Regions from separate parts of the Bacillus thuringiensis genome, predicted to be linked through region 2. Evidence: predicted binding sites of a transcription regulator. Region 2 holds the regulator's gene; each other region holds the start of a gene.

Region 1 (5,204 bases), 560 kb from region 2:
TCATCATTTGCTGGTGACCAACCGATACATACACGTGATTTTCCCCATCATTTACTTCTGGAATTGGATATAAAGTCGTAATCGGCCTACTTTGGACTATATAAAATGTATCATCAACTAAGCACCATTCAATATCTTGTGGACAACCAAAATAAGCTTCGATTTGTCTTCCGATGCGTGCTAGTTGTAAAATTTGTTGTTCAGTAAGTGTTTGAACTTTTTGCTGATTAGGAGCAATTTTCTTTCTCACTGTTCCGCCTTCTTTTCGTCCATAGATGGCTAATTTTTTCGTTGCGATGACCTTTTCGACGATTTCGTCTTCTTTTACCCTATAATTATCGGCAGAAACCAATCCAGATACTAGCGCCTCGCCAAGTCCAAAGCTGGCATCGATTGATAACACCTTCCTATTCGAAGTAATCGGATCCGCAGTAAATAAAATCCCTGAAGCCTCAGGGAAAACCATTTTTTGAACGACAACACATATAGAAACTTGATTATGATCAAAACCGTTTTGCATTCGGTATATAACCGCTCGATCTGTAAATAAAGAAGCCCAGCATTTTTTAATATGCTGCAAAATGTTTTCTTTTCCAATAATATTTAAATACGTATCTTGTTGACCAGCAAACGAGGCATACGGTAAATCTTCAGCAGTAGCACTCGAACGCACTGCATACGCATGTTCATCGCCAAAGTGCGAAAGATAATGAGCTACTAATTCCACTACATCAACTGGAATTTCCACCGCCATAATGACTTCTCTAATCTTCTTACTAATTTCACCAATTTGATCTCGTTCCTCAATTTTTAGCATTGCTAATTGATTCAACAAAGTTTGAAACGCTTCATTTTTTCCGATGGCCTGTTCATACCCTACCGTTGTAACACAAAATCCTTCTGGCACTTGTATCCCTTGAATATTGGATAACTCCCCTAAATTCAATCCTTTTCCACCAACGAGAAAAAGCTGCGTTTTTTCTATTTCCTGAAAATCGAGAACGAAAGAACTCATTTGGCACCTCTCCTTACTATTCATGTGTTCTTGATTGTAACAGCAGTAAATGAGAAGAAACAGTCTATTTCGAACGTAAATTACATGATATAATTAAGTTAGGAAGATGTCATCACTTCTATTTCCCCCTCTAATTCACTTCAATTACATCACCAAACTTAAACAGTCTTTGATTATGAAAAGCATCTGTACAAGTAATCGTCTCATTTAATGGATTAATATCCACGACTGTTATGTAATTTTTATATAAATAGCCGTCTTTATAATATGTAAGTAAAACCTCTTCTTCACCTAAAAATGAAGTTAATAGCTTATTTTCAATCATTTCTTTTGCATCTTGCGTTACAATTGGACGCGAGGCTTTCGTTTGCTCCTTTATCATTTCTTTAATAACTGCAAATTGCTCTGGCATACTAGCAAACGGTTGCCACTTCACCATTCCTCTTCCTTTTGGCATGTTAGCATTCTTCACGATTTATGCCCTCCTAATAATGTGTTTCTATATCTTGCTGTTGCGACGCTTGTGTAGGAAATCCCTCGTAAAATACTGTTCTTACCAAACCGTGTTCGAATTTCGTCCATAACTTTCGTTAATCTCATTTCTTTTTCTCTTTGTACAATATTATCGAAAAGCGAAATTTGCTCTTCCCCTTCATTTATTAAATTGGTTAGCGAGATACTTATTGATCGAATTGGTTCTCCTGTATGTCTCTCGTATAAAAAATATGTACAAACATTATATATATCCATTGTTAAATTTGTTGCTCTATTTAACGTATGTGCCTTTTTTATTCCCCCGCCGTATTCCTTGCTATATCCAACCGAAAAATGAATTGTTTGCGCGCATTTCTTTTCTCTCCTCAACCTATAACAAATTTCTTCTATGTGCTCTAGTAAAATAACGATGAACTCTTCTATCGAATAATCACGTAATAATATTTGGCTTTTCGCTATAGATGTTGTTGCAGGAACGTATTTTTCTGCTATTCTGCTAAAATCAATCCCGTTACTGTGTAAATGTAATTCTTCTCCTATTACACCGAACGACTGCTTTAAATATTTCAAAGGGTACTGCGCTAACTCCCCTATTGTATGTATACCTTTTCGGTTCAATTTCATTTCCGTTTTATACGATATACCCCAAAATTTACTAAGCGGTCTAATGCCCCATAACTTCTCGGGTATATCGTCATACGTCCACTGCGCTATTCCATCTTTATTCTTTTTTGCTTCCACATCCATCGCAACTTTACTCAATAATAAATTAGGCCCTATACCAATCGTACTTTCAATCCGTGTGCGTTCATATATTTCTCGCTTGAACTTTAATGCGAACTCGCGCGGATTACTGGCAAACAAATGAATGCTTGCAGTCATATCCATAAAAAATTCATCGATACTATATTGATGAAAATCTTCCGGCGCGACATACTGCAAAGCTAAACCCGTTATGAAAGTTGAACACTTCATATACGTATGCATAATTGGATTCACAATAATAATATCTGGTCGCTTCGGTATTTCGTACAAACGAGCCATCTTCTTTATTCCTAACGCTTTTAATGGCGGTGTTGCCGCTAATACAATTGATCCGCTCTGATTCACATCCCCTACGACAGCCAATTTTGTATATCTTGGATCAAGTCCTTTTTTAATACATGATACACTCGCATAAAAGCTACGAAGATCTACACAAAGAATAATACGATTCGGTAAAAGAAAATAATCATACAAGGTAATCACTCCTAAATAAAGAACGTTTGTTCTCATTATATACGAACTCTTGTTCTTTTTGAAGGTATTTCTATGAAAATTTTGGTTAAAATAACCTTTACTAAATTCTAAGAAAACCTTAAAGAATTTCCCTCTGTATTCATAGGAATTGTTTTCTATACCGAAAAATATAAATAGATACAGGGAGAAACAACTAAATTCTTCGTGAATAGGTACGGTATTTTAGAACTCATTTTTTAGTAGTGTTTTTTTATAGAAAACAAAATATTATTGGTTATTTTCTCAACGTTGTTTTTCTAGTTTTATCATTCAAATTTAAATACATATTTATTTAATCTACATAAACTAAAAATATGTAAGTGCATACTTTATGAATTTTTTATAATAACATCTCGAACAGACTATCATAAATCGTAAGTTTAATAACTCGGATACATTAATCACCTCCAATAAAGTTCCGAATAGCCAAGTACTATAGCTTGTATTTCTTTTAAAATAAACATTCAAATCTCTAATTATATAATTTTGTACGAGAAAGGGATTGAATTTATGCACAATCTTAATTTCATTTGTGAACAATTTGCTACAATACTTAAAGGAAAAAGTAAAATAAGTCAAGGTGGTTGTTCGGTGTCTTTTCACCGCGATTTTAGCGTGCTTGTTCAAGGAAAACGGAGTACCAATGTAGTACCCGTCGGAGTAAGTTTTGAATCGTTGGATCAAAATGGTAATGCATTAAATTTAGGCGAAATCGCTGTTCTACAAGAAGAGATTCCTGCATTTATGCAATCAATTATACAACAAGGAATTATTGTCAGTGCTTTACATAATCACTGGCTGTACATGAATCCCTTAATTATGTATATTCATGTCCAATCGGTAGAGCCCCCATTACATTTTGCACAAAAGTTGGCGAATTCTTTTTTATCCTTAAGTAGCTATCCTATTGCTAATAATGAAGGGCAATGATTGGTGTTTGGAATAATTACATTTTCTATATGTGTAAACATAATAAAATCATTTCACTTTTTGCCAAAAAGTAAAAAAACTGCCTATCAAATTTTTAGATAGGCAGTTTTTGAATCTATTAAAATAAAGTACCCTACTATTTTATAAAATATTATTGCCTAAACAAAAAATACAGATTTTCAATTCACTGTGGCTTTCTTATCTCATATATTCCTCTAAAGTTAGTTTTTCCTTATATATTTTTTAGCAATTTCTCCTACATAGCGAATATACCAAGGCTCATACGCATAAACAGTCATATTTCTCTATTCTTTTGGATAACAAATGATATATCCTGCACGATGCGTATTTTCTTTCGGCCACTTCCCTTCCTTCGTCTTAGCACACCATAACTCTAATTCATTATTTGTATCTTTAACATCCATCGTTAAGCCTAGTTGATGTTCGATATGTCCCGTTTTTTCAAAAAAGCCCCCCTATACGTTCAGGATATCGACTTTTGTTTACTTCACTTTTTTTCGGCACTCTGCATCTATACAGTATATCCATTGACCACGGTAAGATTTATTTCAAACCCACAAAAAATAGATTACCTGCACATTAAGAAGTATAGCGTACAGGTAATCTATTTGTTTTTGAGATTAATAAAAAACTAATTTATTTTTTGAATTCTTCCATCAATAATAGACTGAATTGGTTCTTTTGATTTTTTTATATAATCTACTAATGCTTCAAAATCAGTTGGTCCTGTTTCAGCATCTTTACCGTTTCTAAAGGATACAAATCCATCTCCACCTGAAGCTAGAAATGCGTTCGCAACGACGCTGTAAGTTTTAGAAGGAATAATTTCTTCTCCATTTGTTAAGCGAATACTTGTTACTTTTTCTCCATTAGGCTTGTTCGCATCCCAAGTGTATTGGATCCCTGAAATTTGAAGCATTCTTGTTATATCTTTTTGCCATTGTTGATTTAAAATATCACGAATGTCTTGACCTGTTAAATTTACTTTTATTAATTGATTTCCGAATGGTTGAATACCATATATCTCTCCCCATGTAATATCACCAGCATCTAAGTCATTACGAATACCACCAGGATTCATAAGTGCAATTTGGGATTGCATTGTTGCACGCTGGGCATCAGCAACCAAATTTCCCAGAGTAGATTCACCAGCCGTATTGAGTTTGCGATCTAGTGGAGCAATAGACTTACCTACAACTTCATTAACAAGAGGTGCGATTTTTGCTTGATATTTCTCCATCTTCTTCTTTATTTTTTTATCAGGCTCCATGCCTTCATGGTAAGTTGTAACAATTTCTGCTTTTTTCTCAACAATATCTTGTGTCTTACGATCAATCTTTACATCAACATCAGCAAAAGCCATACCATATGAATTTGCTTGTACGACAAGTTTATTATTAACAGTTCCATTTACATAAGTGTGGCTATGCCCACCAAAAATAACATCGACTTCCGGATCAGTCTC
Region 2 (5,204 bases):
CGTTCTTTTAATTGATAATGGCGACTTTATTCAAGGAACACCATTTACTTATCATTATGTTACATACGAAAAAAACAAAAAAAACCCAATGTCCTTATTAGCGAATCACTTACAGTATGACGCTGCAATTATCGGCAATCATGAATTTAATTACGGAATGGATATATTAAATAATGCTGTGACTACTGCGAACTTCCCGTACCTATCAGCAAATATTTTAGATAAAAACATAAAAAAACCCTATTTCGGAAAACCTTATATAATCAAACAGATTGAATCCAATATAAAAATTGCTATTTTAGGGGTAACAACACATTACATCCCAAATTGGGAACAGGCCCATCACATTAAAGATTTACTATTTGAAGATGCATTAAAGACTACAAAAAAATGGGTTTCTTATATTCACGAACATGAGAAACCAGATTTATTAGTCGTAGCCTATCACGGTGGATTCGAAAGAGATTTACAAACTGGGGAACCGACTGAAGTGTTAACAGGTGAAAACCAAGGATATGCAATGTGCCATGAAATTGAAGGTATAGACCTTTTACTAACAGGTCATCAACACCGAGAAATTTCTCACACAATGGCTAACGGTATAACAATTTTACAGACCGGATGCAATGGACACTCAGTTGGAAAAGTAAAAGTAACATTCGAAAAAACAAAACATAAATGGGTGAAAAAAGAGAGCTCTTCTGAATTATTATCTGTACAAGGAGTTGAAGCGGACCAAAATGTAATTTCATTGGTAGCCGATTACGAAGAGAAAACACAAAAGTGGCTTGATCAACCTATTGGAATCATTCAGGGAGACATGCAAATTTCAGATGCTATGCAAACTCGTTTGCATGATCATCCTTTTATCGAATTTATAAATAAAATACAGATGGATATAGCTAATGTATCAATTTCTTGTACAAGTTTGTTCCATAATACATCTCCAGGTTTTCCGGAACATGTAACAATGCGTGACATCGTTTCTAATTATATTTATCCAAACACATTAAAAGTAATTAGAATAACTGGAGCAGATATAAAAGATGCTCTTGAACTCTCTGCTTCTTATTTCACATTAAAAACAGATGGGTCCATCATCGTAAGTCCTACCTACATAGAACCAAAGCCACAACATTATAATTACGATATGTGGGAAGGGATTTCATACGTATTAAACATTTCAAAACCAATTGGTGAAAGAGTAGAATCTTTACAGCATAACAGTGTTCCTCTTAATATGAATGAAGAATATGACGTTGTAATGAATAATTATCGTGCAAGTGGCGGTGGAAATTTCTTTATGTTTCAAAACAAACCGGTAGTAAAAGATATACCAACAGATATGTCTGAACTTATCGCTAATTATATATTGGAACATAAAACGATAGAAGCAACAGTTAATAACAACTGGAAAGTTATTAAATAACGATTTTTACAAATAAAAAAAGATGGGCTTCGCCCATCTTTTAATTTAATTTTGCATTATCTTGCTTTTTTAAAGCTTTTAATTTCGTCGGTGTAACATCTGTACCTTCTTCGTTAACAACTTTAATTCCTTTAAGTTCGTTTAACATATTTTGACGAAATCCTTTTAAATATTGTTCACGTAGCGATTGACGCTCACGTTGCTCTTCTTCAGTTAAACCTTCAGCTTTTGCTTTTTTCGCTAAGAAGTTAATGCGTTCAACGAGTTCGTGATTAATCATCTCGAATCCCCCTTCTAATCAAAACTGATTATTATCATACAATAGTTACTCTTCTTTATCAAGCAATTGCTTCGTATACTCTACATATCTACGATGTACAGTCGCCTTTGAAACATTATGACCAAATCCACGTAGTGTTGCTGCAATTTCTTCAAACGTGAGTTCACTTTTTCGCAAACGTACAATTTCCTCAATTGGCACTTCTTTTTTCTCTCTTCCTACACTTAAATGCCGATTTTTTAAATTTTTTTCTGGACGATAGCCTTTTTCTACTGCACGTTGCATACCTCGTTTAATTTTCAAATTATGAATCTTTCTTTGATATTCTTCAACAATACCAATAATATCTAATACCATCGAATCAGAATCCGACAATTGTAATTCACCATTATGTGTATGCGTATATACTTTTATACCTTCTTTATGTAAACAATGCATTAATGCGATTTTCGCATTTCCTCTACCAAGTCGCGTTTCATCTTGTATAAGTAACACATCAATTTGTTCGTCTCGAATTGTATCCAACACCTCTAATATACCGTCACGCTCAATTGTATATCCACTAGCCTGCTCTTCAATCACCTTAGAAACATTCATTTGATAGCGCTCAGCTAAATGCAATAATTCATCTTTTTGACGTAATAATGATGTTTCTTGTGCTTCTTTCGTTGTACTCACACGTGCATAAATAATTGCATTCATTTTGAACCCCTCTTTCTCCCTATTATTTCCCTATAGTGTAACATAAATCAGCCATTTGTTCGAACTTATGTTTGTAGAATGTTTTTTCACATGTTATACTTATTAATAAGAAAAATGAAAGAAAACGAGGTGTTAGAAAACATGGAAAAGTTAACGAAACGCCAGCAAGACATTCTCGACTTTATTAAGCTAAAAGTACAAGAAAAAGGATATCCACCTTCCGTACGTGAAATCGGTCAAGCAGTCGGCCTCGCTTCTAGTTCTACAGTGCACGGACATTTATCACGATTAGAAGAAAAAGGATACATTCGACGCGATCCAACGAAACCACGAGCGATTGAAATTTTAGGCGTAGACCGAATCGATACAGAAACACAATCTGTTATTCAAGTTCCAATTGTCGGAAAAGTTACTGCTGGTTTACCAATTACAGCTGTCGAAAGCGTAGAGGAACATTTCCCACTTCCAGCTAGTATTGTTGCTGGAGCAGACCAAGTGTTCATGTTACGTATTTCTGGAGATAGTATGATTGAAGCTGGTATTTTCGATGGAGATTTAGTTGTTGTTCGCCAACAACAGTCTGCATATAATGGTGAAATTGTAGTCGCTTTAACAGAAGATAACGAAGCAACTGTTAAACGTTTCTATAAAGAAAAAGACCATTTCCGTCTACAACCAGAAAACTCTTCATTAGAACCTATCATTTTAAAACAAGTGTCAGTTATCGGGAAAGTAATTGGCGTATATCGTGATTTACATTAAAAATAACAAAAGAAGATAATTACCTTATTTATATACGGTAATTATCTTCTTTTTTGTATTTTGATAGATTTCCATACATTCTATTTCTTATTAGCGAGTTTCAATCGTCACATCTCCAGCAGCCGTTTTACCGCTAATCTTTTTACTACCATTTCCAATTGTTACGTTATTATTTTCTTCATTAAAAATTGTTACATCTCCGGCAGCACTTTGCCCAGTAATTACCGCATCTTGTGGTTTTTCCGATAAAGTAATATCTATATCTCCCGCAGTTGAACTTGCTTCTAGATTATACTTAGAATCATGATCTTGAATATTTATTTCCCCACTTGTTGTTTTTGCGGTCACTTTCCCTAATACCTTCTTAAAGTTCACCTCACCAGCTTTTGTCGATCCCTCCACATTCTTAGCCGTTACTTGTTTCAACTCTACTTCTCCAGCAAGTGTTCTAACACTTACGCTATCACTTTTCACATCACTCATTTCGATTTGTCCGGCAGATGAATTTACTTTTACATCTTGGTAGGAGCGTTCGGGCACAAGGAGAGTCAATTTAGACGTTTGAAACCTAAAATCGTAAAAAGAAAAATCAAATGAAGCACCTTTTTCTCTTTCCCCAATAATTTTTAATGTGTCACCATCTTCTGCGATACGAATCTCTTGTTTACGTACATCTCCTGATTGCTTGATATAAAAAGAAGAGTCAGGAGATTTTCGGACAATAATATCCCCGGCATCTAACTTAACTTCTATATTTTTTAATGTTTCGTTTTTAATTATATTTTCTTTATCGCCTTTTTCAGCAGTTTGTACTGCTTTTTCATATGTTTGGGAAATTCCTATTACTCCAATAATGATACAAGCGATAGCGATTAAAAATAGTTTTTTCATCATTTACTCTCCTTTTATCATTTTGAAGTTCCATATTACATATCGTACACACAATCTCTTAAACCACTTTGTACTATAAAAAGCGATAATACATAATAATAAACCTACTCCAACAAACGTTATACTAACGAAAAGATCCAACCATATAAAAGTACCCATAAATACTTTTCCAATCACGAAAAATGGTGTTACTACACTAGCAATACCACCAATCCAAAAAGAAAATATAAAAGCAATAATTGCGACTAACGGGCCTAACACAATAATAAAATTAAACAAACTAAGTCCAATCGCTGCCATAACAGCTCTTGTCACATTTGAAGTCGATGGATTTTTTTTCATTTCATCGAAGCGATACATCGCAAGTAATTCTTTTGCGATTACTTTCGGAGAACCAAGGCCCTGTATTATTTCTGATTCAGTTTTCCCCTCTTCTATCCCAAATTGAAAGTGCTCTTCATAATCCGATAAAATATCTTGCCTCTCCTCCTCTGGTAACTTTCTAAGATAACTTGATAATTCTTTAAGAAACCCTTCTTTACTCATCCCATTCCACCCCTTCAATAATTTCTTGTACCCCTTTCGCAAAATCACGCCATTCTGTTACTAACAAATGAAATTGCGTTTCCCCTTGCTCTGTTAATTGATAATATTTACGAGGTGGCCCTTCCGTAGATTCCTTTAAATACGTTTGAAAATACCCTTCTTTCGTCAAACGGCGTAATAAAGGGTATACTGACCCTTCCGATATTAAAAATTTATTAGAAATTTGCTGAACAAGTTCATAACCGTAACTATCTTTACGTTTTACAAGTGCTAATACACAAAGTTCAAGCACACCTTTTTTAAACTGAACGTTCAAGTGCCATCCTCCTTTCCTATCTTAGTACTGTTCAATACACGGTACCTGTTTTATCCATAATATACCACTTAGTATTATTTATTGCAAGGTACTAAGCTATATTTATTCCCTAAATTTAGAAAATGAACTAACGAACCCCTGAATAAGACTGCGTTATAACTAAGCATCATTCAAGGTTTCATTTCATTTACATTAGACTTCATTCACTCTTTCCTCTTGAAGAATCCACCACAACCTTATTCACTATAGCTAATGAGAAAAAAACCCAATACTTATCG
Region 3 (5,204 bases), 1.4 Mb from region 2:
GGAATGGAACTATCAATTGGGATATTGCAGCATCTCAGCTAGATTTAGTGATAGCTAGAGTTCAAGATGGCTCTAATACGGTGGATTTTATGTATCAAAACTATGTTAGTGAAATGAAAAAGCATAGTATCCCATTTGGTAATTATGCTTTTTGCCGTTTTATATCTATTGCTGATGCAAAGAAAGAGGCACAAGATTTTTGGAATCGTGGTGATCAATCAGCTAAGTTTTGGGTGGCGGACGTAGAAGTTCAAACGATGGCAGATATGCAAGGCGGGACACAGGCATTTATTGATGAATTACGCCGTTTAGGTGCGGAAAAAGTAGGATTATATGTAGGGCATCACACGTATTTATCATTTGGAGCACGTAATATGGAAGCTGATTTCGTATGGATTCCTCGTTATGGAGGGAATAAGCCAGCATATCCATGTGATATTTGGCAATATACGGATTCAGGGAATGTTCCTGGGATTGGGAAATGTGATCTGAATCGATTAGTAGGAAATAAGTCACTTTCTTGGTTTATAGATTCGAACAAAGCAAATCAACCTAACATAGTGTATACACAGCAACCGAATGGCATTGGTATTGCAGTTTCGAAATATCCTGATGGATACGGAATAAATTTATATGAAAACCCCATGAATCCTCAATTTACAGGTGCACTCACTCAGAAAATTCCATATTTAATCTTAACAGGTTATTGGGGAGGCGGTGAGCAAGATATGATTTGTTTAGGGAACGATAAGCAGTGGGCATATTTAAAACATTTTAAGGTGAAATGGTTTTATACAACTTCGAAATATCCTGTTGGCTACAGAGTAAATTATTATGAAGAGCCTGAATGTATGAATTATAAAGGAACTATAGATGGATCGACATCTTTTCGAGTGTGGGTTAGAGTGGGAAATGCAGTAGATATCGGGCAGAATCGTTGGATACCTGAAGAACATGTAAGTATTAAGTAACTATAGCAGTCGTATTGTTTTTGAGGTGTATGTAAAGAGTCTTCTTACTATACATAATAGTAAGAAGACTCTTTATGTTTGAAAATGGAAATGCATGATACATAGTCAACTCATATGAAATGAATTACATGTAGAAAACACACTGTTTTCACAATGCCTGTGTATAGTTAATTTGCATAATGATAAAAGTGAGGTATTTGAATTGAAAAAGAAAAAAATATTTATTGGAACAATTATTTCATGCGTGATGCTAGCATTATCTGCATGCGGTTCCTCAGACAACGTAGTAACATCAAAAGTAGGAAATGTTACAGAGAAAGAATTAAGTAAAGAATTACGACAACAATATGGAGAAAGTACTTTATATCAAATGATGTTAAGTAAGGCATTACTAGATAAATATAAAGTTTCGGATGAGGAAGCAAAAAAGAAAGTAGAAGAAGCAAAAGATAAAATGGGTGAGAACTTTAAATCGACTTTAGAACAACTTGGATTGAAAAATGAAGATGAATTAAAAGAAAAAATGAAGCCAGAAATTGCATTTGAGAAAGCGATTAAAGCAACAGTCACAGAAAAAGATGTGAAAGATAACTATAAACCAGAAATGAAAGTAAGTCACATTTTAGTGAAAGATGAAAAAACGGCTAAAGAAGTAAAGGAGAAAGTAAATAATGGTGAAGATTTTGCTGCCTTAGCAAAACAGTATTCAGAAGATACTGGGTCAAAGGAACAGGGTGGGGAAATATCTGGTTTTGCTCCTGGACAAACAGTGAAAGAATTTGAGGAAGCTGCGTATAAATTAGATGCAGGCCAAGTAAGTGATCCAGTTAAAACAACTTACGGTTACCATATTATTAAAGTGACGGATAAAAAAGAATTAAAGCCATTTGATGAAGTAAAGGAAAAAATTCGTAAAGATTTAGAACAACAAAGACTACAAGATACGACAGGTAAATGGAAACAACAAGTAGTCAATGATTTATTGAAAGATGCTGATATTAAAGTGAATAATAAAGAATTTAAAGATACATTTAAATTTCTAGAAAAGAAATAATGATTGTAATCATAATTAGAAAAGGGAACTCATATAGAGTTCCCTTTTCTAATTAGTGTGTGAGTTATAAATAGATAGTAAGACAATACAATATTACATTTAAATATTAAGAATTACAATGGGAAATTATGGATGGTAATTAAAGGTGCTATAATTATTTCAACGAAAGTGTATATTATACGGTTTTCATTATGCAAGGGTGTTACATATATTTATCCTTTAATAATGGATATCGAACATAATTTGAAAAATAATACATATAATGTTTTTGAATAAATATTTAACATGGATAATTAGTAAAAAGCTGAGCATTCGAATGGAAAGGATGTTCTTTTTGGTGTGAAAATTTTAGGATAAAGAATGAATCGTTTTAAACGCGTCATTTACCACATCAATAAATTAAGGTGGGGAGAATATATGAAAGTAATCTTTCAAGGAGAGGGCCGCGCGAAAATTTTTGAGTCATATGATGAAAATGTAAGTGATTTATTAGCTATATTAAAAGAAACGAAAGGGATTAAAATCGGGATTGTTGAGTATAAAGTGTTAAAGTACGAACTTAATTATTTTCGTCATCCGAAAAAAGCGGATACAGAGAGAGAGTTACATATAATAGTACAACCTAAGTATATGTAATGAAATGTAATAATAAAAATCACTGATTCAGTTTTGTAAAGTTTCATAGAGTATGTAAGAAAAGAGAGTGTTGTAAATGCTCTCTTTTCTTATGCTTTGTGAGTTCGTTCATCATAGCATATGTTTTCAGTTATAGATGGTTAATAAACGAAAAAATTTAAAACTTTTTTGTTTAGGCAGGGATTTTATATTTGAGTAAACAAATATACTATGAAGTATTTTTATACGAATATTGGAGGAGTATAAAATGAGTTTAGCAAGTTACATAGGCTGTAATGTAGAAATTCCGTTAACGGATCCAGATTCTAATGATGTAATTGTTTTTGGACCGTGTTTTGCAGATGAAAGTATGCTTGAAATTGTACATGAGTATCAATTCCAAACAAATTACACATATGAGGTTTCAACTAGTTGGGGAATTGAACTTGTCGAGTGGCAAAACGTAAAGGAAAAAAAGAAGCGAAAGAAAAAATTTTAACTTTATGCAAGATTATGGAAGGCTATTCGGAAGATGGAGACTATTTCGAATTATTTAGTTGTTGGGTTGGTGATGAAGATAAGGAACGAGTAGGGGAATTGAAATTAAAAATAAATCATTTTAATATAGATGAATTATGTATTCCAGAAAGAACATTAGTTAGGATAGAAAAATAAAATTTGAAATATTTTTTAGAAACAGGCGATTTCACTTTGTGTGAAGTCGCCTTTTAGTTGTTATATGCATTTTACATAAAAAATGAGAAGTTTATTTGATAAAGGAAAAAAGTATGGAGATAATTAAAATTTTGTTTTTTGTTAAAAAATAATAAGTATGGCTCTTCTCAAAAGAACGTAAGTTCGTGTGTAATAAGAACGAATGTTCTTTTGAGAGGGTAACCTAATTATAGTTTAGAAGTAAATCCGAGTTTAGTGAGTATTAAAAATAACTAAGGGATAGTATGGCTAAATAAATGTATAAATGATCAAGGAGATAAAAAATGAACGATGTAAAGATACAAAAAGAAGAAAGAGAGTGGGTTCCGTTTACAGTAATGTCCGAACAACTTTTAAATATGAGAAAGATTATTGGAGAGAAATTAAAAGTACAAAAACCGCTTTTAACAAACGAAGCAAAAGAGAGAATTTCTGATAAATTATTAACGTCATTACTGTCTGAGAAAGAAATATTGGTAACATATTTTGAAGATGGCTACATATTAACAAGCTATATGACAGTTGTACATATCAATCCGGTAAAACAAATTGTAATTTGTACAGACGCCTTTTATAAAACTTATGTATTTAACGCTATGGATATTATTGAAATAACGTAAAAGAAGCTGAATATTAAATGGCAGCTTCTTTTATTTCTGATTTATGAAACAAATAATACAAGAAAAAGCAGCTAGCTTCGTGCTAGCTGCTGAGCCCCAGGGAAAGGGAGAAAAAGATAGGGTACTCCAAAATCAACAAGAGCTGTCAAACAGCCTGATTATAGTATAGACAAATTTAAATTTTCTATACAGAAAGTTGAACATAAGATTAGGCTGTACCCACTTGGTTTTGATCTGCAAGGTCAGAATCAAATGTATTGGTCGCACTAACACCGCTAAAAGTATTAACAACAAAGCCAACGTTTGATGCGCCGGAACCATTATAAGCTTTCGTATTTTCTTTCGGAGAAACGTTGTAGAAATCACCTAAGTTAAATGAACCATTACTATTTTGTACAACTAAATTCCCTACAACTGATGGCATAATTTTCACCTGCTTTATAATAAGTTGTTAACATTACTATATGGAGGTATAGTCCAGATGGTTCATATAATAAAAATTGTGGAACAGTAAAACGTTTGGAGCATGGATTTCAATAAAAGTGTGTTAAAATTAATATAATAAAGTTGAGTAATTTTTTAAAAAAATTTGTATAATTGATATATACGAAAATAAAGGAGGCAAAATGTAATGAAAGATATTATGAAAAAAGTTGATTTAACAGATGCCAAATCAAGTAATCTTGTTGCACTAATTTATAGTAATGAAGTTATATTAGTTGAAGACGCATTTTGTCCAAATGAAATAAAATTAAAGTTTAATGAAATTGCAATTTTATCTGCAATTAAAACAGCTCATATTGCGAAAGTGTCTATTAGGAAAGAACTTGAAGCGCTTTTTCATGATACGGGTGTTATATTAGTGAAACAAAATGTTGATTATGGTAGTAGCCAATCTATTACCATGCATTTTGAGCAATTTAAAAAATTGCAACATGAGATTGAATATTTAAATAAAAGTATGTAATAAGGCAGCTAAATAAAGGTTCTATCATAAGGATGGAATGTGTTGTGTTGAAAAAGTGGTTTAAAAATTATTTGAGTGAATCGCATTGTAAACATAAATATATTTTTATTAAGATGCAGGATAATGAAAATTTTTGAAAAAGTACACTAGGTGTAGTTTATCCCGCTATTTGCCGGGCAGCTCGATTGGTTCAACTAATAATCAGTGGAGGATGAACAAAACCCTCACTGATTAAAGTTTCACTTTATATGTATCAATGTGAG

The links. The regulator LexA, encoded in region 2, represses DNA repair genes until DNA is damaged. The targets are predictions, from matches to a motif close to CGAACATATGTTCG.
Region 1: AC241_RS15470 (Y-family DNA polymerase) is a predicted target of LexA. The motif match lies at 2,792-2,805, and genes of this name have one in related genera.
Region 3: AC241_RS11430 (YolD-like family protein) is a predicted target of LexA. The motif match lies at 3,488-3,501, and genes of this name have one in related genera.

Annotation. Positions count from the first base shown of each region.
Region 1 covers NZ_CP012099.1:2,983,868-2,989,071, forward strand. Annotated here, with positions in the region: gene ppsA (phosphoenolpyruvate synthase) at 1-1,015, opposite strand, end outside; gene AC241_RS15465 (YolD-like family protein) at 1,146-1,487, opposite strand; gene AC241_RS15470 (Y-family DNA polymerase) at 1,484-2,749, opposite strand; gene AC241_RS15475 (DUF1259 domain-containing protein) at 3,299-3,718, shown strand; partial or broken gene AC241_RS33015 (M15 family metallopeptidase) at 3,917-4,188, opposite strand; gene AC241_RS15480 (bifunctional metallophosphatase/5'-nucleotidase) at 4,371-5,204, opposite strand, start outside.
Region 2 covers NZ_CP012099.1:3,548,582-3,553,785, forward strand. Annotated here, with positions in the region: gene AC241_RS18185 (bifunctional metallophosphatase/5'-nucleotidase) at 1-1,429, shown strand, start outside; gene AC241_RS18190 (DUF896 domain-containing protein) at 1,470-1,709, opposite strand; gene AC241_RS18195 (YneB family resolvase-like protein) at 1,755-2,411, opposite strand; gene lexA (transcriptional repressor LexA) at 2,553-3,173, shown strand; gene AC241_RS18205 (DUF4097 family beta strand repeat-containing protein) at 3,264-4,067, opposite strand; gene AC241_RS18210 (DUF1700 domain-containing protein) at 4,068-4,610, opposite strand; gene AC241_RS18215 (PadR family transcriptional regulator) at 4,603-4,926, opposite strand.
Region 3 covers NZ_CP012099.1:2,182,546-2,187,749, forward strand. Annotated here, with positions in the region: gene AC241_RS11410 (glycoside hydrolase family 25 protein) at 1-971, shown strand, start outside; gene AC241_RS11415 (peptidylprolyl isomerase PrsA) at 1,174-2,025, shown strand; gene AC241_RS11420 (hypothetical protein) at 2,443-2,661, shown strand; gene AC241_RS35145 (KH domain-containing protein) at 2,909-3,139, shown strand; gene AC241_RS35150 (hypothetical protein) at 3,154-3,315, shown strand; gene AC241_RS11430 (YolD-like family protein) at 3,639-3,974, shown strand; gene gerPF (spore germination protein GerPF) at 4,183-4,398, opposite strand; gene AC241_RS11440 (hypothetical protein) at 4,606-4,941, shown strand; partial or broken gene AC241_RS35880 (hypothetical protein) at 4,986-5,204, shown strand, end outside.